3 regions of the Paraneptunicella aestuarii genome follow, and region 2 is predicted to be linked to each of the others. Evidence: predicted binding sites of a transcription regulator. Region 2 holds the regulator's gene; each other region holds the start of a gene.
The links. The regulator FliA, encoded in region 2, starts transcription of late flagellar genes. The targets are predictions, from matches to a motif close to CTAAAGNTNNNNNNNNNNNNGCCGATA.
Positions count from the first base shown of each region.

Region 1: KIH87_RS14560 (flagellar protein MotY) is a predicted target of FliA. The motif match lies at 5,325-5,351, and genes of this name have one in related genera.
Region 3: KIH87_RS03775 (flagellin N-terminal helical domain-containing protein) is a predicted target of FliA. The motif match lies at 3,071-3,097, and genes of this name have one in related genera.

Region 1 is NZ_CP074570.1:3,782,422-3,789,379, forward strand. Features, by position in the region: gene KIH87_RS14540 (TonB-dependent receptor) at 1-397, opposite strand, end outside; gene KIH87_RS14545 (GntP family permease) at 1,024-2,319, shown strand; gene KIH87_RS14550 (extracellular catalytic domain type 2 short-chain-length polyhydroxyalkanoate depolymerase) at 2,418-3,461, shown strand; gene KIH87_RS14555 (3-hydroxybutyrate dehydrogenase) at 3,454-4,230, shown strand; gene KIH87_RS14560 (flagellar protein MotY) at 4,304-5,164, opposite strand; gene rnt (ribonuclease T) at 5,753-6,379, shown strand; gene KIH87_RS14570 (peroxiredoxin) at 6,472-6,958, opposite strand, start outside.
Region 2 is NZ_CP074570.1:4,090,318-4,097,275, reverse strand. Features, by position in the region: gene flhF (flagellar biosynthesis protein FlhF) at 1-1,184, shown strand, start outside; gene KIH87_RS15825 (MinD/ParA family protein) at 1,181-2,047, shown strand; gene KIH87_RS15820 (RNA polymerase sigma factor FliA) at 2,044-2,769, shown strand; gene cheY (chemotaxis response regulator CheY) at 2,816-3,199, shown strand; gene KIH87_RS15810 (protein phosphatase CheZ) at 3,235-3,981, shown strand; gene KIH87_RS15805 (chemotaxis protein CheA) at 3,995-6,241, shown strand; gene KIH87_RS15800 (protein-glutamate methylesterase/protein-glutamine glutaminase) at 6,634-6,958, shown strand, end outside.
Region 3 is NZ_CP074570.1:919,885-926,842, forward strand. Features, by position in the region: gene KIH87_RS03760 (flagellin N-terminal helical domain-containing protein) at 1-3, shown strand, start outside; gene KIH87_RS03765 (flagellin N-terminal helical domain-containing protein) at 439-1,269, shown strand; gene KIH87_RS03770 (flagellin N-terminal helical domain-containing protein) at 1,725-2,552, shown strand; gene KIH87_RS03775 (flagellin N-terminal helical domain-containing protein) at 3,261-4,085, shown strand; gene KIH87_RS03780 (flagellar protein FlaG) at 4,207-4,638, shown strand; gene fliD (flagellar filament capping protein FliD) at 4,654-6,156, shown strand; gene fliS (flagellar export chaperone FliS) at 6,172-6,603, shown strand; gene KIH87_RS03795 (hypothetical protein) at 6,600-6,911, shown strand.

The DNA.
Region 1 (6,958 bases), 310 kb from region 2:
CTTGAGGACGAGCAATGTATACGTCGTCAACATAAATACCAACACCGGGCTCATAACCCCAAAGCGGATCTTGTTGACCTACACCACGAATAAATGCAGTAATGGTTGAGTTAGTACCACGACTACGCTGTAAGGTAGTATTAGGAGAAAATTGTTGAACTTCAGTAACGACTGAAATCCCCTTTTCAGCCAGCTGCACTTCACCAATAGAGGTTACTGCAACAGGGACTTCCTGAAGGTTTTCCGCAATTTTACGTGCAGTGACTTCGATCTTTTCCAGACCAGAATTGTTGTTTTGCTCTTGTTCCTGAGCAAACGCACTGCCTGACATTGCGATACAAACAGCCAAAGCACACAGGCTGGGGCGTGAAGAAATTACGTGATAGGGTGTGTTCATACTACTAATACCTTTATTTACCTTATAGCGGTCGGTTCGAAACAGGTTTTATTGTGATAAAACTCAACGCAATGTGCTGTAACGCACTTTTTTGTTGTTTTTAACTTCTATGGCGTTCCGTTCATTCGCACCGTCTTAACCTGAACTCGGGATAAGAAACGTTAAACATTCAAATAAATTAATTACCATTTATAAAAACCCTTGCTTAAATTGCTCACCCAAGTTGAACGAGTGGGGTTGAACGACTGGTTTTTATCAAAGCACCTAACTTGCCTGAATGTTATTAATCAGGATGACTCGAATAATGGATTTATCACCCTATTCACCCGCAACTACCCCTGTGTTTTAGGCGCCATTCCTGAATAACACGCACATGTTCTAACGTTTCTTATCCCGAGCTCAGCTTAATGTACACTTACATATGTGAAAGCTGTGAACATTAGCCATGCGGGAAGAGAATACCCTAGTTGGCCTAATACGTATGCTGTACGATAGTACTATGGTCAATCCGGCTTAGTTGTAACAACATACCTATCAAAATGTTTTCCATCCAGAATGTCGCCTTTCTTTATGAAAGCGAGTTCGGTAAGGTCAGAACAATTCACTTCGTTTTTTAAGGTATTAATATGCTGAGTTTTCTTGGCCTCGTGGGCGGATTAGCCTTGCTCATTTGGCTCACAATTAGAGGGATGAATTTGTTCATCGCAGCGCCGCTTTGCGCTCTAATTGTTGGTTTAACCGGGGACTTACCCGTATTCATCGGCGATCAGAACTTTGTGACCAGTTATATGTCTGGATTCTCGGGCTTTATCGCTTCCTGGTTTTTCATGTTTTTACTGGGTTCTCTGTTTGGCAAGTTCATGTCAGACACAGGCGCAGCCGACTCCGTCGCTCGCTGGATTGTCGGTAAATTAGGTGAAAAACATGCTGTTGTCGCAGTGGTACTGGCTTGTGCCGTATTAACCTACGGTGGCGTGAGTGTTTTCGTTGTGGCCTTCTCGGTATACCCAATGGCCTTGAGCTTATTCAAAGATGCCAATTTACCACGCCGCTTTATTCCCGCAGCTCTTGCCTTCGGTTCTGTCACGTTCACCATGACCTCAGCAGGTTCACCAGAGATTCAAAACTGGATCCCGATTAAATATTTGGGAACCTCGCCTTTTGCCGCTTGGGAAGTGAGCCTTGTCGTAGCAATTGTTATGGCAAGCTTAGGTTTTGCGTGGCTTAACCGCATGATCAAAAAAGCGGTTGCCAACGGCGAGCATTTTGAAGCGATGGCAGGCGATCCTGATATCCCTGAGCGTAAGTTACCTAGCCCAATTACTGGCGTGATCCCGTTATTGGTTGTACTGATTATCTCTTTCAGTTTCCATGAATCACTGCAACAACTGGCTTTAATTCTGGCTTTGGGCGGTGGCGTGCTTACGCTAATGATCATTAACTTCCAATACTTTCACGACCTCTCTAAAGCCGTTAACGAAGGTACAACCGGAGCCTTGGTCGCTATCGGTAACACCGCTGCTGTGGTTGGATTTGGTTCCGTTGCCAAAGCAACACCCGCATTTATGACTGCTGTAGAAATGACAACCAGCATCCCGGGCAATGAATTAATAGGCGCAGCAGTTGCCGTAAGTATTATTGCCGGTTTAACGGGTTCAGCCTCTGGTGGACAAGCCATTGCGCTTCCTTTAATTGGGCCGCATTACCTTGATCAGGGTGTCGATCCTGAACAGCTGCATCGTATTGTCTCCATCTCTTCCGGAGCCATTGATTCACTGCCTCACAATGGTTATGTGGTAACAACAATTCGTGCAATTTGCCGAGAAACCCATCAGCGCGCATATGCAGCAGTTGGCGCACTGACAGTTGTCATTCCGTTAATAGGTTTGGCTCTGGCAGTAACTTTATTCAATATTTTCTAAAAACGACCAGTTCCCGGGGCTTGGTACGTAATGGGTAAACAATAAGTAGTCATTGGCGAGGAGAGGCAACTCACCTCCATTGTTTCAGGTATATAAACATGTCTCTACATTCTGGTTCTTCTGGCAAGAAATCCGTCAAACAGAAGCTCTTCCACTTTAGCCTTTTTGCCAGCGCAATTGCGATTTCCTTTTCAAGCTACAGCGAGCCGCTGGCACTAAATCTGGATTTATCGAAAACCACAGTATCCGGATTATCCAGTGGAGGCTACATGGCAACACAGTTTCATCTGGCTCATTCTGAGTTAGTTCAAGGTGCCGCCATGATCGCCAGTGGCCCTTATTTCTGTGCTCAAAACAGCCTGACCACAGCGTTGTCGCAATGTGTGGGAAAATCTGGAGCATCAATTGAGCTAAATGCTTTGGAAACCCAAATAGACCGTTGGCAGCAAGAAGGCAAAATAGCCGACACCAAGTCTTTGCAAGACGACAAAATCTGGATATTGGGCGGTACACTGGATCAGAAAGTGGGGCGCAGTGTTGTATCGGCTCTTAACCAGCAATACCAACAGTGGATACCGAAAGACAATATTCAATATGTGCAAGACAAAGCCTTTGCTCATCATTTTCCAACAGCGAATGAAGGGAGCGATTGTAAAAAGTCAGAATCACCTTACATCGGCAATTGTCAGTTTGACGCCGCAGGCTCTTTGCTTACTCAGCTGTATGGCAATTTGACCCCTGCCACTCAAGCGTCGCAAAGTCACATTCATACAATAAGCACGGAACAATTGCCGAAGGAACAACAAGACACGCTAGCGACAGAATCTTATTTATACGTGCCTGAAAACTGTGCTGAAGGTAAAGCCTGTTCACTGCATATTAGCTTCCACGGTTGCAATCAAAATGCCGAAGCCATTGGCACTGATTATGTTACCAAAACTGGCTTAAACCGATGGGCCGAGAGCAACAATATTGTGGTGCTTTACCCGCAAACCAAAAACAGCACAGTACTCCCTTTCAACCCTCAAGGTTGCTGGGATTGGTGGGGTTACACCGATGGCGATTATGCCACTCGGAATGGTAAGCAAATCAAGGCGGTATATTCACTTATTCAACAGATTTCCGGGAGACAAAATGGCTAGTCAAATGAACAAAAATATCTTGGTGACAGGCGGAGCCAGTGGCATCGGTTTTGCCATTGCTGAATACCTGGGCAAGCAAGGTAATCATGTCATTATTGCTGACTTAAATGGTGACGCAGCCAATTCAGCCGCAAACAAATTAAAAGAACAATCTATTTCGGCATCAGCCATTGAAATTAATGTAGCTGATAGCGCTGCTATTGCATCGCTTCCTGAAAAGCTGGCCGACACTCCGGTTGATGTTTTGGTCAATAATGCCGGTATTCAACACGTATCCAGGCTGGAAGATTTCCCGGCGGATAAATGGAGTTTGCTAATACAGGTTATGCTGGTTGGCCCAGCCATGCTAACACGCGCCCTATTACCAACCATGAAAGAACGCGGTTATGGACGAATTATTAACGTTGGTTCCATCCATTCTCTTGTGGCTTCTCCGTACAAATCAGCTTATGTAGCTGCGAAACACGGTTTGCTGGGATTTGCTAAAACTCTGGCTCTGGAAACAGGCGACGTGGATGTAACCATCAACACCCTTTGCCCTTCTTATGTGAAAACCCCTCTGGTTGAAAAACAGATTGCTTCACAGGCGAAAGAACATGGCTTATCAGAAGAAGAAGTGGTGAACAAAATCATGCTGGAACCCATGCCTAAGAAGGCATTCATTGGTCTAGATGAGTTAGCTGAGACAGCCGCTTTCTTGATGAGCAATGCCGCTAGAAATATCACAGGACAAACCATTGTTCTGGACGGTGGCTGGACAGCTCGTTAATCTTAATTTTTACTGATGACTAATATGCAAATGGCGGCCTAGGCCGCCATTTTGTTAATTCATTCCTGAACTTTTAAGACTTCTGCATCCGAATAACAACGCGTCGGTTTTTCGCTCTCGCCAGACTATTGTCGTTCGGTGAAATATGGCGACGCTCACCGTGTCCGGTCACTTCGATACGTTCAGCTGCAACGCCCATTTTTTCAAAGAAGGTTTTAATTTCGTTGGCGCGTTTTATGGATAACTGTTCATTGCTGTAACGACCACCGTAGCTGTCGGTATAACCATCCAGTAATACCAGTTCCAAGTCAGTGTCTTCCTTCAAATATTCGCCAATCATATTCAGCTTTTGCTTGGCTCCCCGAGTAAGGTTAATACTGTTCTTTTCGTAAGAAAGCACTGTGTAGGAAATGTCATCAAAGCTGAACGGCAATAAATTGGAAACGCAATTGACAAAGCTCTCATAAGGCAAAGCGAAATTACTGGCATTCAAGGCAACCGCAACACTGTCATAACGACTGTACCAGTCTTGATAATAAATGGTCGGCCAATAACCTTTTTCCAGTTCAGACAGCATGGTCCATGCGGCCTGTTCAGGCAAATCGCTATCATATTGCTTGCGAATATTCATATCGGCAATAGGACGCTGTAATTCGCCGGGCATCCAGCTTGGCGGCACAGAATAGACATAAGCCATGCGATAGTCTTTCGGAAGGCGACGCATATCCAGAGTGAATTCCATGTTCAAATGCTTGCTGGCAACACTGGAAAAGATGGCTTTACCGTAGCCGGGCAAATCATGGGTAAGCGTACACTCAAGGCGATTGGGAACGTTGATACTCCATACGGAATCTTCAACATTCGCAGAATAGTGGCGAACGCTGGCACTAGCGCCGAAGGAAAATAATAAGAAACCAAATACTAACTTTTTCATACCGGTGGTGATCCCAACTATTCAAGTTCAAGCAGCTCAAGCGCAAACTAATCAAGCGACTCAGGCAAATGTAAACTCTTGCTTCTACTTGTATCTGTTTGCATCGGCTTACCTGAACATGCCAAAACAAACTGGAATATATTGCAACTCTTTGGCTTTGTATCGGCATATAAGCCAATCACTTAAAGGCTTTTTGAACAAGTACCGTTTCACTTGGAAACACTACGCAAAAAAACCAGCCCCAGATGTGTCTGATTCCTGAAAATCCAATAGTCTCAATACCCGGCTCTATGCCTTATTTCCCTATCGTTATTTCTAAAAGCTAGAAACCTGTAGAGCCGCCACCGGAACCAAGCTTACTACCAATTCAAATAAAACATCAAGTATAGCTTAAGCAAACAGGCATAATGCTTTACAAACCCTGCAAACTGTTCCCCCTTGCATACATAGCACTTTGATGATTTTTTCGCTTTTCATTGCTAAAAGTACCAATAAAGATCGGCACACAGGTTGTATTTTGCTAGGATCGCCTCTGGTATTTTGCCTTGGTTGCGATAATTTATGGAGTTAAGCTCATTCGATATGTCCATGCCGGAAGATAAATTCCAGCTATGTAACCGTTTCCGTGGATATTACCCGGTGGTTATTGACGTAGAAACCGCAGGATTTAATGCATTGCAAGACGCTTTGTTGGAAGTGGCTGCAGTCACTCTCAAAATGGATGAGAACGGTCAGCTACACATGGACAAAACCTTTCATTACCATGTATTGCCTTTTCATGGTGCCAATCTGGAACAATCAGCTCTGGATTTTAATGGTATTGATCCTTACTGCGCACTACGTGGCGCTATTTCTGAACAGGATGCCATTACCGATCTTTGCAAACACATCCGTAAAGGACAGAAACAGGCAAACTGCCAACGCTCAGTGATAGTGGCGCACAACGCAGCCTTCGATCAAAGCTTTATCAATGCGGCGATTGATCGTGTTGAATTAAAGCGCAGCCCATTTCATCCTTTCGTGTCTTTCGACACAACCAGTCTGGCAGGATTAGCATTTGGTCAAACCGTTTTAGCCAAAGCCTGTAAGGCTGCAGGCATGGACTTTGATCAAAAAGAAGCGCATTCAGCCATTTACGATGCACAAAAAACAGCGCAACTATTCTGCACTATCGTTAATAAATGGCACGATGGTGTGGGTTGGCCGATGAGCTAATCAGGCTCCCTGAACTGAAAAGAAAAAAGGATGAAGCCTTACGACTTCATCCTTTTTTGAAACTGAATTTTCAGCAGCTAACGGATTATAAGTTATAGCTGATCTGAGTTTTCAGACAAGTATGCAGCAACACCTTCCGGGCTTGCATTCATGCCTTTCTTACCTTCTTGCCAGCCAGCTGGGCAAACTTCACCGTGTTCTTCGTGGAAGTTCAACGCATCAACCATGCGCAACATTTCGTCGATGTTACGGCCTAGAGGTAGATCGTTAACAACCTGATGGCGAACGTTACCAGCAGCGTCAATCAAGAAAGAACCACGGAAAGCAACACCAGCTTCTGGATGCTCAACATCATACGCTTGGCAAATTTCATGCTTAACGTCAGCAACCAAAGTGTACTTAACAGGGCCGATACCACCTTTTTCTACTGGAGTGTTACGCCATGCGTTGTGAGAGAATTGAGAATCGATGGAAACACCAATTACTTCAACACCACGCTTTTGGAACTCTTCATAACGCTTGTCGAAAGCGATCAATTCAGAAGGACAAACAAAGGTAAAGTCCAGAGGATAGAAGAAG
Region 2 (6,958 bases):
GAAAGCGTTCGCCTACATTAAGTGAAGTCATTGGCGAATCGGGCTCCGATAGTTTGAAAGCCTTGTTGGAAAAGCAATATAAAGCAACAGGCACTCAATCTGCTGATGCTGAAGTGCCTGAATTGAGAAATCAACGTGCTCCCTATCAGCCAGCAGCTGCAGCGAAAATGTCGGTAGCCACATCGAAAGAACCTGCAAGTAACGTCACGGCGATGTCTGCCCATACTAAACGTGATTTGCCACAAGAGCCTGTTAGCAACAGTGCGATGGATGATATTCGCCAGGAATTAAAATCTTTAAGAGATGTCTTGGAATTTCAGGTATCTGGTCTTATTAATCAGGAAAAGAAGCGTAGTCATCCTTTACAAGCCTATTTAACCTCTCGCTTGTTAGACATGGGAATTAACCGTGACTTGGCGGAAGAGGTTGTGTCCTATGCGCCTGAGAATTGTGATGAGCGTGAAGCCTGGTTGTTTATTCTTAAATTATTGGCTAACCGCTTGAAAACAGGCTCTAACGATATCCTTGAAAAAGGAGGTGTTGTTGCTTTGGTTGGCCCTACCGGTTGCGGTAAGACAACAACAATTGCGAAATTAGCTGCACAATTCGCACAAAAACATGGCGCAGATCAAGTGGCTATGGTAACAATTGACAGTTATCGTATTGCGGCATATGACCAACTGGCAACTTACGGCAAAATTCTGGGGTGTCCGGTTAAAAAAGCATCAAACGCACAAGAGTTATCAGATGTTTTGTATCAATTCCGTAATAAGAGATTAGTATTAATAGATACTGCAGGGTTTGGTCAAAGAGACACCAGATTAATCAAACAGTTAGAAGCATTGAGCAGTAAAACAAATGCTGATATTAATATGTATCTGGTGGTTCAGGCGAATACTCAAAGGCAAGTGCTTGAACAAACTTTTACAGCTTTTCAGCAAGATATGATGAAAGGTTGTATATTTACAAAGTTGGATGAATGTTACAGCCTTGGTGAAGCAGTAAGTGTTGCTATTCAGAAGCGGGTACCTGTGAGTTACCTGACTGATGGGCAGCGGGTTCCGGAAGATTTGAAGTTGGCAGAAGCAAAATATTTGGTATCGGCAGCAGCAAAGCTTTATAAAAAATACTGTTTACCGCATACTACGGCAGAACAATTTAAACAATCAGCAGTCGCAGTATGATCGAGGATCAAGCAAGCAGTTTGAGAAAAATGAACCAGCCTAGCTTAACTAAAGTTATTGCCGTTACAGGCGGAAAAGGGGGTGTTGGTAAAACTAACATTACCTTGAATACTGCTATTTCAATGGCTAAATTAGGTAAACGCGTATTGGTGTTAGATGCCGATTTGGGCTTAGCCAATGTCGATGTTATGCTGGGATTGCGTGTAGTGAAAAATCTTTCGCATGTTTTGTCTGGTGAATGTACTCTGGACGAAATTCTTGTAGAAGGCCCTCACGGAATTAAAATTGCGCCAGCAACGTCAGGTACACAGTCTATGACTGAATTGACGCCCGCAGAACATGCTGGCTTAATAAGGGCGTTTAGTGAATTACGTACACCTGTTGATGTACTTATTGTTGATACAGCGGCGGGTATTTCCGGCATGGTATTAAGCTTTGCCCGGGCATCGCAGGATGTGTTGGTTGTTGTTTGTAATGAACCAACATCCTTAACCGATGCATATGCATTAATGAAGTTATTAAATCGTGACCATGGTGTGTTTCGTTTTAAGATTGTTGCCAATATGGTGCGAAATGTACGAGAAGGTCAGGAGTTATTTGCTAAACTATCCAAAGTAACAAACCGATTTTTGGATGTGGCTCTGGAATTAGTTGCGACCATTCCTTATGATGAAAATATTCGCAAGGCGGTACGTAAGCAAAAAGCTATAGTGGAAGCGTTTCCCAATTCGCCAGCTTCTGTGGCAGTTATGAATTTGGCCAGAACAGCATTGACTTGGCCGATTCCTGCACAACCAGGAGGTCATTTGGAGTTTTTCCTGGAACAGTTGGTGAAACAACAGGCGGTAAGTGACCAAGCGTGAATAACAAAGCAGCGGCGTATCAACAATTAGATAATAAGCAGCAATTGGTCGAGCAACACGCACCATTAGTAAAGCGTATTGCTCACCATTTGATGGCTCGATTGCCAGCCAGTGTTCTTGTTGAAGACTTAATTCAGGCCGGCATGATTGGCTTATTGGAAGCTGCGCGTAACTTCGATGGAAGTAAAGGCGCCAGCTTTGAAACTTTCGCCGGGATACGAATTCGAGGCGCTATGCTTGATGATATTCGTAAAGGTGATTGGACACCTCGTTCCGTTCATAAAAATGGACGTGCCATAGCTGAAGCCATTCATGCTGTTGAGCGCGAAACCGGAGGCGATGCAAAAGATACTGATATCGCCGAGAAAATGGGCGTATCATTAGATGAATATCACCAAATGCTGCATGAAGTAAATTCAGGCAAAATGGTGGGAATTGAAGATTTGGGTGTCACGGAAGATGTATTAACAACGGAAAATAATAAAGGTAGTGATCGCCCTCTGGATGATTTAATGCAGGGGGAGTTCCAGAAGGCATTGGCAAATGCCATTACAACCTTGCCAGAGCGTGAAGCGATAGTACTTTCTTTGTATTATGACGAGGAACTGAACCTCAGAGAGATTGGTGAAGTATTGGAAGTCAGTGAATCTCGAGTCAGTCAAATACATAGTCAGGCAATGCTTAGACTTAAATCTCGTATGCAGGCTTGGCAAGCAGAATAAATAAGTACAATAATAGCTGTTGGTCTGGTCCTTTTTGGAGGCGGTTTTGGATAAAAATATGAAAATTCTTGTTGTTGACGACTTTTCGACAATGAGACGTATCATTAAAAACTTATTAAAAGACTTGGGTTTCACCAATGTGCAAGAAGCAGACGATGGAAGCACTGCTCTGCCGATGTTACAACAAGGCGATTTTGACTTTGTGGTAACAGATTGGAACATGCCTGGTATGCAAGGAATTGATTTGCTTCGTGCAATCAGAGCTGATGATAATTTGAAACATACTCCTGTTTTAATGGTGACAGCAGAAGCTAAGAAAGAACAGATTGTTGCAGCGGCTCAGGCTGGCGTGAATGGCTACGTTGTTAAACCATTTACAGCTGCGACCTTGAAAGAAAAGCTTGACAAAATTTTTGAGCGCTTGGGTTAGTTCCGGCTGAACCTGCAATACAGAGGTGAAGTCTTATGAGCTCCGCTACAAATGCACCTATGTCGTTAGACGACGCCAAACAATTAGTTGAGTTTTTGGAAGCTGGCGACAACGATGCCGCCACCGCCTTGTTGGAAGCGACTAAAATTCAGGATTCCATGGAATTGTTTGCGGAAGTCGGAAAATTGACACGCCAGTTGCACGATTCATTGAATAGTTTCAACATTGATTCTCGAATTGCTGACTTGGCGACAGAAGACATTCCCGATGCTCAGTCTCGTCTAAACTATGTTATTGAAACTACCGAGCAGGCAGCGAACCAAACCATGGATGCTGTTGAAAGTAGTATGCCCATTGCCGAGAAAATGTGCGCTGATATTAATGGTATTCTTCCCCAATGGAAGAAACTCATGTCTCGCCAATTGGAATTGGGTGAATTTAAAGCATTATGCCATAGTGTTGATAAGTTTCTGGAAGAGTCCAGTAATGACTCTTCCCAATTAACAGGCTTGCTAACTGAAGTGTTGATGGCTCAAGGCTATCAGGACTTAACCGGTCAGGTCATTCGCCGAGTTATTGAGTTGGTGAAGGAAGTTGAAGACAGCCTGGTTAACGTATTAAAAGTGTTCGGTGAGCCAGAGGTGAGTGAAACCTCTAAAAAAGAAAAGAGAGAGAAAGCAGCCCAATCTCCTGAAGGTCCTATTATTGACGCCGAAAGCCGAGATGATGTTGTGACTGGTCAGGATGATGTTGACGATCTTCTTTCAAGCTTGGGTTTCTAGGGGGAACTGATATATGTCGTTTGACTTGGACGAGGATATCCTTCAGGACTTTTTGGTCGAGGCCGGAGAGATTCTGGAGCAACTACAAGAACAACTCGTCGATCTGGAAAATAATCCCGAAGATTCAGATTTGTTGAATGCGATATTCCGTGGCTATCACACTGTAAAAGGTGGGGCGGGTTTCTTATCGCTGACTGAACTGGTAGATGTTTGTCACGGCGCAGAGAACGTTTTTGACGTAATGCGTAATGGACAGCGCAAGCTAACTCCTGAATTAATGGATGTCATTCTGCAGGCAACAGATGTTGTTGTTGAAATGTTCCAAAGTGTCAAATCCAGAGAGCCTTTACAACCCGCGTCTCCTGAATTGTTGGAAACCCTGCATAGATTGAGTCAACCTCAAAGCAAGGATGAAGAAGTTTCTGTTGCGCCAGAGCCTGCATCATCACCTATAGTTCCTGATGTTGATGATGACGATCTGGGGCTTGATTTATTTGGTGAAGATGATGACTCTTCTGATAGTCGTGATGGCGGTATTGACGAAATTTCCGAAGATGAATTTGAGAAACTATTAGACGAACTTCATGGACCTAACGGTGCCCCAGGTAAGGATGAAGAGGCTGGTAAAAAAGGCCCTTCCCCTAAAGGTCATGTCGATGAAGATATTACCGATGACGAATTCGAAGCGTTATTGGATCAATTACATGGTAAGGGCAAGTTCGGTTCCGAGGACGATGAGGCTCCTGAGCCAGTCAAAGTTAAACCTGCTCCTGTAGCGTCTTCCACTGGTGAAGACGAAGATATTACTGACGATGAATTTGAAGCTTTACTGGATCAACTTCATGGTCAAGGTAAAGGTCCAAGTGTCACAGCACCCTCTCAGCCTAAATCTGAGAAGCCTTCTGAAACCAAGCCCAAGGATAAGCCCGCAGCTCCTAAAGCTGAGCCTGTAAAAGCGCCTGAAAGTAAGTCAGAACCTGATAAAGTGAAGGCTACTCAAAGTATCGCCGCTGCTAGTCCAGCTGCATCAGCACCTGCTACTGGACCTAAGAAGGATGACAAGAAAGGCGCCGCGCCACCTCCTCAAGCTGAAACAACGGTTCGTGTAGACACCAAGCGCCTTGACCAGATTATGAATATGGTTGGTGAGCTGGTGTTGGTGCGTAACCGCCTGTTAAGCCTAGGTATTAATATTAATGACGAGAATATGGGCAAGGCCATTGCAAACCTGGATGTAGTTACCGGGGATTTGCAAGGAGCTGTCATGAAAACTCGTATGCAACCGATCAAGAAGGTATTTGGTCGTTTCCCTCGTGTTGTTCGAGATTTGGCTCGCAGCTTGAAGAAAGAAATTGTTCTTGAGCTGGAAGGTGAAGAAACCGATTTAGATAAAAACCTGGTCGAGGCATTGGCTGATCCATTGGTTCACCTGGTGCGTAACTCTGTTGACCACGGTATTGAAATGCCCGATGAGCGTGCTGCTTCCGGTAAGCCTCGTACCGGTACTGTCAAATTGGCGGCAGCTCAGGAAGGGGATCATATATTACTAACCATTGAAGATGATGGTAAGGGTATGGATCCTGAGAAATTAAAGAGTATTGCGATTGCTCGTGGCGTCTTAGACGTAGATGCAGCCGCTCGTATGTCTGATATTGAAGCGTTCAATTTGATTTTTGCCCCCGGCTTTTCGACCAAAACCGAGATATCCGATATCTCTGGTCGAGGCGTGGGTATGGATGTTGTTAAGACCAAAATTAATCAGTTAAACGGCTCGATCAATATCCATTCTCAAATGGGAGTGGGCACCAGACTTGAAATCAAGGTTCCACTCACACTGGCTATTTTGCCAACATTGATGATTATTGTCGGTGGACAAACCTTCGCGTTGCCATTGAGTTCAGTCAATGAAATTTTGAATGTCGATTTGAGCAAAACCAATACTGTTGACGGACAGCTAACCATGATTGTTCGTTCAAAAGCGATACCGCTATTCTACTTGCGAGAATGGTTGCGCCGTAAGCCTGGCACTATTGAACGTGCCAAAGGGCATGTTGTTGTTGTTCAAATGGGTACATTGCAAGTCGGTTTCGTTGTTGATGCTCTTATTGGACAGGAAGAAGTGGTTATTAAACCGCTTGATGAACTATTACAAGGTACTCCTGGCATGGCTGGTGCGACAATTACCAGTGACGGTGGAATTGCTTTGATATTGGATATACCAAGCTTATTGAAAAGGTACGCTAAAAAAGCCCTGAAATAAGGCTTGTTGGTTTACATACCTCGCATTTCCCGGCATGAATTTGTCGGGAAATACGTATGGTTCAGGGAGCTATTTTCTTAATGGTTCCAAGTAGTTGCAGTCAGGACTGTGAATGATGTCGCTAAACAGCAAGGGAACTGTAGGAACTCATTTTTGGTTTCATTCGAAGCTGAATTGCTATCTTCAATTTAAATTGTTTCCTTTGAGTTTAGTTGACTACACTTGAGATAGGGTTATCTCTAAATCTTGTATAAGAGCTCACAGTTGGCTGATGTCAAATTCGCAGTTGGGACTAGCCGGATTGAAAGATTATTCCCGTGTTTCCCTTAAAATGAATTATTCAGATACTCACATTGTTGCGAGTACCTTTTGAAAAATAAGAGATTTGTATAATGCCTTATAAGGTGTTGGTCGTTGATGATTCCACTTTCTTTCGAAGACGAGTTCGAGAGATTTTGGAGCAGGATCCAAAGTTAGAAGTTGTCGGTGAAGCTAAAAACGGTCAAGAAGCCGTTCAGATGGTGCGGGAGCTTGATCCTGACGTCATTACTATGGATGTTGAAATGCCGATAATGGATGGAATTACGGCTGTTAAGGAAATAATGAATCAACATCCGGTTCCCATCATTATGTTTTCCTCGCTGACCTACGAAGGTGCTCAAGCTACGTTAGATGCACTTGAAGCTGGAGCTTTGGACTTTCTGCCTAAAAAGTTTG
Region 3 (6,958 bases), 1.7 Mb from region 2:
TAATCGCTCATTAAAAGTTCTGTCTGAACTGAGGACGCCAGGAGGTAGATTTCAGGAAGAGGTAAAAGTCAGACAGAACAGAGCAACGCTCACTCACTCCAATCGTGAGCATAGGCCGGGGAAAATCCCCGGCCAACCTTTTAAAAAACGAACTGAAAAGAAGAAAAATACACCAAATTAATCACCAATAGGCTACAAAATATTATTTATAACTAATTGAAAAATAAGACTATTCAAAAAAACTTATTTTTTTTCTAAAGTAATTTTTGCTTCTCGACGATACATAGAGCAAAGGCACTGAGCAATTAACAAAAATAACAAGCCAGAGCCAAGATAAGAGTCAATAAAAAAACAATAAAAACCAGACCTTATCAACCAGACCACAAACAAAAATAACAATTGGTCTGTTGCTTATAAAAATCGTTAGGAGAAACAAAAATGAGCTTATTCGTAAACACTAATGTGTCGTCGTTGAATGCGACACGCCAATTGTTCAATTCAAATATTGCATTAAGTACAGCATTTGAACGTTTATCTTCTGGTTTCAGAATCAACAGTTCAAAAGATGACGCAGCTGGTCTACAAATTTCAGACCGTATGACTGCCCAAATCCAAGGTTTAAACCAGGCTGTTCGTAACGCAAATGATGGTATTTCGCTAGCGCAAACCGCAGAAGGTGCGTTATCTGAAACAACTACTGCTTTACAACGTATTCGTGTGTTGGCAGTTCAATCACAAAACGGTATCAACTCATCAGCCGACCGCTTGGCACTACAAAAAGAAGTGTCTGCATTAAAAGCTGAAATCAGCCGTATTGCTTCAACAACTCAATTTGCCGGTGTGACTATTCTGAATGGAGCTTATTCTGCTGTATTCCTGGTAGGTGCCAACGCAGGCCAGTCAATTAGCGTCAATATTTCTCGTGCTGGTGGTGGTTATGGTGCATCCGGTTTGGGATTGGCCAATACGACGGTAGCGACAGCGCAAGGTGCATCGGCAGCAATCACCGCAATTGATAGTGCAATCTCTGTTATCGGCGGTGTTCGTGCAGACCTTGGTGCAATTCAAAACAGATTTCAATCAACCATTCGTAACCTGAGCAGCATCTCAGAGAACGTATCAGCGGCAAGATCTCGCATCAAAGATACAGACTTTGCCGTCGAGACGGCAGAATTGACCCGTACCCAAATCTTGCAACAAGCGAGTACAACGGTGCTGAGTCAGGCGAATCAAAGACCACAAGCGGCATTAAGTCTACTGGGTGGTTAATCCAGATAGACAGCTTCCTTGAACGATAGTTACGGTGTAAGGAAATACAGTAACTATCGAAAAATAAAAGGAAAAGTTGGGTAGCAAATAACGGGGAAAAGCTGCACCTGACTAAAGATCGCAAGCGTTTTATTACCGGACATTTTTTAAAGACTATGTATTGAGGCAAGGATTGCCGGGTTATTCCGTGGCTTCTGGGGTAACAGCTGACTCACAGAACCAACGCCAGGAGGTAGTGAGGTATTGAGGTATTAGGCCATCAATCCTGTAAGTCAGCCAGAGCAAACGCTCCCTTTTAGCATAGGCTTTTGTTGTTTAAATGCCCAGCTAATTGTCTGTCAGAAAACCGTCAGACATAAACTAAAAAGCACATAGTGTGCCAACAATTAAAAAAACTGAGCAACCTTGAATAAAACAAATAACAAAATCAAGGTAAAAACGTTAGGAGAAAAGCCATGAGCTTATATGTAAATACCAATGTATCGTCACTAAATGCGACCAGACAGTTATTTAATAGCAACAATTCATTAAGTACATCATTTGAACGTTTGTCTTCAGGATTCAGAATTAACAGTTCAAAAGATGATGCAGCAGGTCTACAGATTTCAGACCGTATGACGGCACAGATTCAAGGTTTGAACCAAGCTGTGCGTAACGCGAACGACGGCATTTCTTTGGCGCAAACCGCAGAAGGTGCACTGGCTGAAACTACTACAGCATTGCAACGTATTCGTGTGTTGGCGGTGCAGTCGCAAAATGGTATTAACTCATCTGCCGATAGATTGGCACTGCAGAAAGAGGTATCGGCATTAAAAGCAGAAATTAGTCGAATCTCCTCGACGACTCAGTTCGCAGGTGTCACTATTCTTAATGGAACGTATTCGGCTGTTTTCCTGGTTGGCGCAAACGCCGGTCAGTCTATCAGCGTTAATATTTCTCGCTCGGGCGGTGGATTTGGAGCGTCTGGATTAGGTTTGGCGAACTTAACCGTTGCCACTGCACCAGGAGCTTCGGCTGCCATAGCTTCGATTGACGCCGCGATATCGACGATTGGTAGTAAACGAGCAGATTTAGGTGCGATACAGAACCGTTTTCAGTCTACAATTAGAAACTTGAGTAGTATTTCCGAAAACGTATCGGCTGCTAGATCACGTATCAAAGATACCGATTTTGCGGTAGAAACAGCGGAATTAACGAGAAATCAGATTTTACAACAGGCGAGTACAACTGTGCTGAGCCAGGCTAACCAAAGACCGCAAGCTGCGTTGAGTCTTCTGGGTTAATAGCCAACACGGCGTTTCCTATAAGGGTGGAAGTGAGAGGCCAACCCCGGAAACGCCGGCCAACAGGATTAAGAGTGTAGAAGTAGGTTGAGAGGCCAGTTTCAAATTCTTTATACCTGCTAGCCGGACTAGAACCGATTTTTTGCTCGAACTCCTAACGTGAGCAAGTTGGCCGGGTCATTTGACCCGGCTTTTTTACGTCCGTATTCCCATCATTTCCCTTCAAATCTTCCGTAATCTTAAATGTGCAAGGATTCACATTCGGGAGCCACATTGTCTTACTGTCAAATTTTTGTTGTTGTGACCGATTCAACTTGTTCACGAAAATAATAAAGCAGGTATCGTGCCAAAGTTTCAAAACAACAAAAATTCACTAAATTCTTTTTTAAATATCTGCCAAGTCATTAATACCTGTCAATGTCGATTTTCTGGTGTGGTCCTCAAACTCACTAAAATCATTAAATAAACTCCTTTAAAAACATAAAGATAAAAATATTTAAATTTTTTTGATTTTTTTCCTAAAGAATCTTTAGTGGGCGTCGATAACTATAGCTGAGGGGTATTTTAACTGTTTGAATTTAGTTAGAGGTAGCTGGATTCAATAATAACAGTTTACTAGTGAGGCGACATCTTCGGATGTTGAATATTAGGCGAACTGACCTGTGATGATAGAGGTGTCATCCGATTCAGTTCTCAGGAGGTATTATCATGAGTTTATATGTAAACACCAACGTGTCTTCTTTGAATGCACAACGTCAGTTGTTCAACTCTGGAACACAATTAAGCACTTCTTTTGAAAGATTGTCTTCAGGCTTCCGTATTAACAGTGCTGCTGATGATGCTGCAGGTTTGCAAATTACGGATCGTATGACGTCTCAAATCCAGGGTCTTAACCAGGCTGTTCGTAACGCAAACGATGCGATCTCTTTGGCACAAACTGCTGAAGGTGCATTGAGCGAGGTTACAAGTGGTTTGCAACGTATCAGACAATTGGCTGTTCAGTCACAAAACGGTATCAACTCTTCTGCTGACCGTACAGCGCTTCAAACAGAAGTATCTGCACTTAAAGCTGAAATCAGCCGTGTAGCACAAAACACTCAATTTGCGGGCAACAACATCTTGAATGGTTCTTTCTCAGCTGCGTTCCTTGTTGGTGCGAATGCTGGTCAAACTATTTCAGTAAACATTTCCCGTTCAGGTGGCTACGGTGCTTCTGGTTTGGGATTGGCTAATACAACAGTAGCGACTGTTGCAGGTGCATCAGCAGCGATTGCTTCTATTGATGCGGCTATTTCTACCATTGGTAGTACACGTGCGGATTTGGGTGCCTTGCAAAACCGTTTCCAGTCTACGATTCGTAACTTGTCGAACGTATCTGAAAACCTGTCTGGCGCACGTTCACGTATCCGTGATACTGACTTTGCCGTAGAGACCGCTGAGTTAACGCGAAACCAAATCGTACAACAGGCGAGTATCTCGGTATTGAGTCAGGCTAACCAGAGACCACAGTCGGCATTATCCTTGCTTGGATAAGGCTAGCTGGAAATCAGGTTAGTATCATGAATGTTGGCAAGGCTACTATACTTAATTATAGTGGCCTTCTTTTGCCTTTATTTTGTCATCCTCTAAAGTTCAATTAAGGGGGAGGTGAAAGATGGATGTTGAGTTTTCACAAACAAGCCAGCTTGCTAGTGCTGTAGCTAGCCAACAAATTGCTAATAATCATCGTGTTGTGCAAGAGCAAAAGCCGGAAGATAAAGGAACTAACGTTTCTATAAATTCTGTTAATACTCTGAACACAAATGCCGATATAAATGGTAAGAACGATGTATCAACTGCTCCTCAAGAGGATATTGAAACGGCAGTTGGAGAAGTTAGCGAATTTGTGCAAGCGCAGAACAGAAATCTGAATTTCTCGTTTAGCGAGGAGTCCAATCGATCCGTTGTAAAAGTAACGGATTCTGAAACTGGAGAATTGATTCGACAAATTCCCTCAGAAGAGGTGCTGAGGTTGTCAGAAAAAATTCGAGAGCTTCAAACCGATGTGGGTGCAGCTGTAGGAGTTCTGTTCAATAAAGAGGTTTAATTAACGAGGTAAGTCATGGGTATCCAAAGTTTAGGTGTCGGTTCAGGTCTTGCGTTAGATGATTTGGTTACACAGTTAATCGAAGCTGAGCGTAAACCAAAAGAAGAACGTCTTAACCAGAAAGAAGAATCTTTGGATGCCATTATTTCTGGTATTGGCTCATTGCAGTCCAAGTTAAGTGATTTTGAAGATTCAGTTGATGAGTTGAGAAATGACTATAACTTGAATGCCAGAAAACCTCAGATTGATCATCCCAGTTCACTCAATTTGGGTGAGGGGGATGATGGCCCCTTTACTGCTGAAGCGTCAACAAGTGCGTTGGAAGCTTCTTATGATGTAGTTATAACTGGATTAGCAAAAGGAACCCGTTACGAAAGTACCGATGGTGACTTTGCTAATACCAGTTCGTCAGTCCTTTCTGCGGGTTCAGGCTCGATTAGTTTCAAATTTGGAACGTCGACCGATACCTTTAGTGTCAATGTTTCTGCCGGCATGTCATTGCAACAGTTGGCAAATGCAATTAATTCCTCTTCGAATAATTTACAGTCCGATGGTTTAACACCGCTGGTTACTGCAAGTATCATTGATACTGGTACTGCTGCTGGTGCCAAGCTGGTGTATAACTCCTCGCTGACTGGAGCCAATGACAACCTGATCGTTGTTAATAATAACGATTTGGCTGATTTGGATCGTGTTACCAGCACTGATTCTACCGAAACCATTGACCGTAATTTGAATACCAATGGTCTGAAGAAAGATGCCGCCAATGCAACCGCGACAATTGACGGTATCGCTGTTCAAAGTAGCACCAATAAATTTGAAAACGTCATTCAAAACGTTTCTTTTGAAGCGACAGCGTTATCACCTGACGCGAATAATGACGGTACACCAGATACCGCGTCAAAATTAACCATTGGTAACGATAAAGATGGAATGAAGTCCAAAATTAGAGATTTTGTTGATGATTACAACACTCTAATGGATGAAATCGGTCGTTTAACCAAGTACGGTCAATCTGAGCTGGAAGATGATGGTGCTTTGGCTGGTGATTTCATGGTGCGTGGTTTGCAAACCCAGCTATCAAATATTATCAGCAATAAGGTACCAGCTTCTGCATTGGGAACATTGTTCTCAATTGGTGTTGGTTTTACTGATAAAGGAAAACTGGAAATTTCCGCAATTGATGAATTTGGCTTGGGAAGCGGCGAAGAACGCATGAAAACGGCATTGGAAGAAAACTTCGATGAAGTTGCCAAATTGTTTACTGATTCTAATGATGGCATCGCTAAAAACTTATATGATTACATAAGAGAGTTCACTAAATATGGTGGATTGCTCCGGACGCGCGAGCAGAACTACAAAGACGAGAAGGATAATCTGGAAGATGAAAGAGCTCGTTTTGAGTTACAAATGATGAACTTTGAGCAGATCCAACGTGATAAATATCTCAATCTGGATCAGACTGTATCTCAGTTAAATCGTACAGGTAATGCTCTTATGGCGTCCTTGGGTTACTAGATTGGAGATTGATTAATGGCTCTTAAAGGTATTCACGCATACAAGAAAGGCAACTTGAAACAAGAGTTGGCTTCTGCTGATCCACATAAAATTACGCTTATGTTGATGCAAGGTGCGCTAGAACGAATGGCTTATGCTAAAGGGGCGATTGAGCGTAAAGAATATGAAAATAAGTCGGAACACATCTCCAGAGCCGTTGCGATTTGTTTGAATTTGCGTGACACATTAGATATGTCAATCAAGTCAGAGATCTCGGACAACCTGTTTGCGCTCTATGACTATATGGTGCAACGTCTGACGGACGCGAATATACAGAACAGCTTGAGTATTCTTGATGAAGTGATCAATCTCATGCTACCAATTAAGAATGCCTGGGCGCAAATTCCTGATTCAGCGAAGCAGGAAGCATATGCCGCCCAGCGTGAAAAAAGACAAGCTGCAGTTTGAACACTAAGCCCCAGCTAATACACGATTTAACACCACCAAGCCTGATGGAAAACTGTCAGGCCATTTCCGATTTGTTGGACGCAGAAGAACTGGATAGCCAACGTCTTCTGGAATTAGTTCAAGAACGAGACAGATTGATCTTGGAATACCTTCCCTCTTTGCAAAAAGATGATAAAAACGCTTATATTAACAAAGAGTTAGAAGTTAATAAGAATTTGCTGGATTGTGCGCATAAACTTCAGACTGAGCAAAAGAAATTATTGCTGGGACTTGTTCGTGGCAAAAGTGCAATCTCACAATATAGATAATCGCTTAATTACAAGGTGTTCTCTGCATCGGCGTTAGGACACTTTAC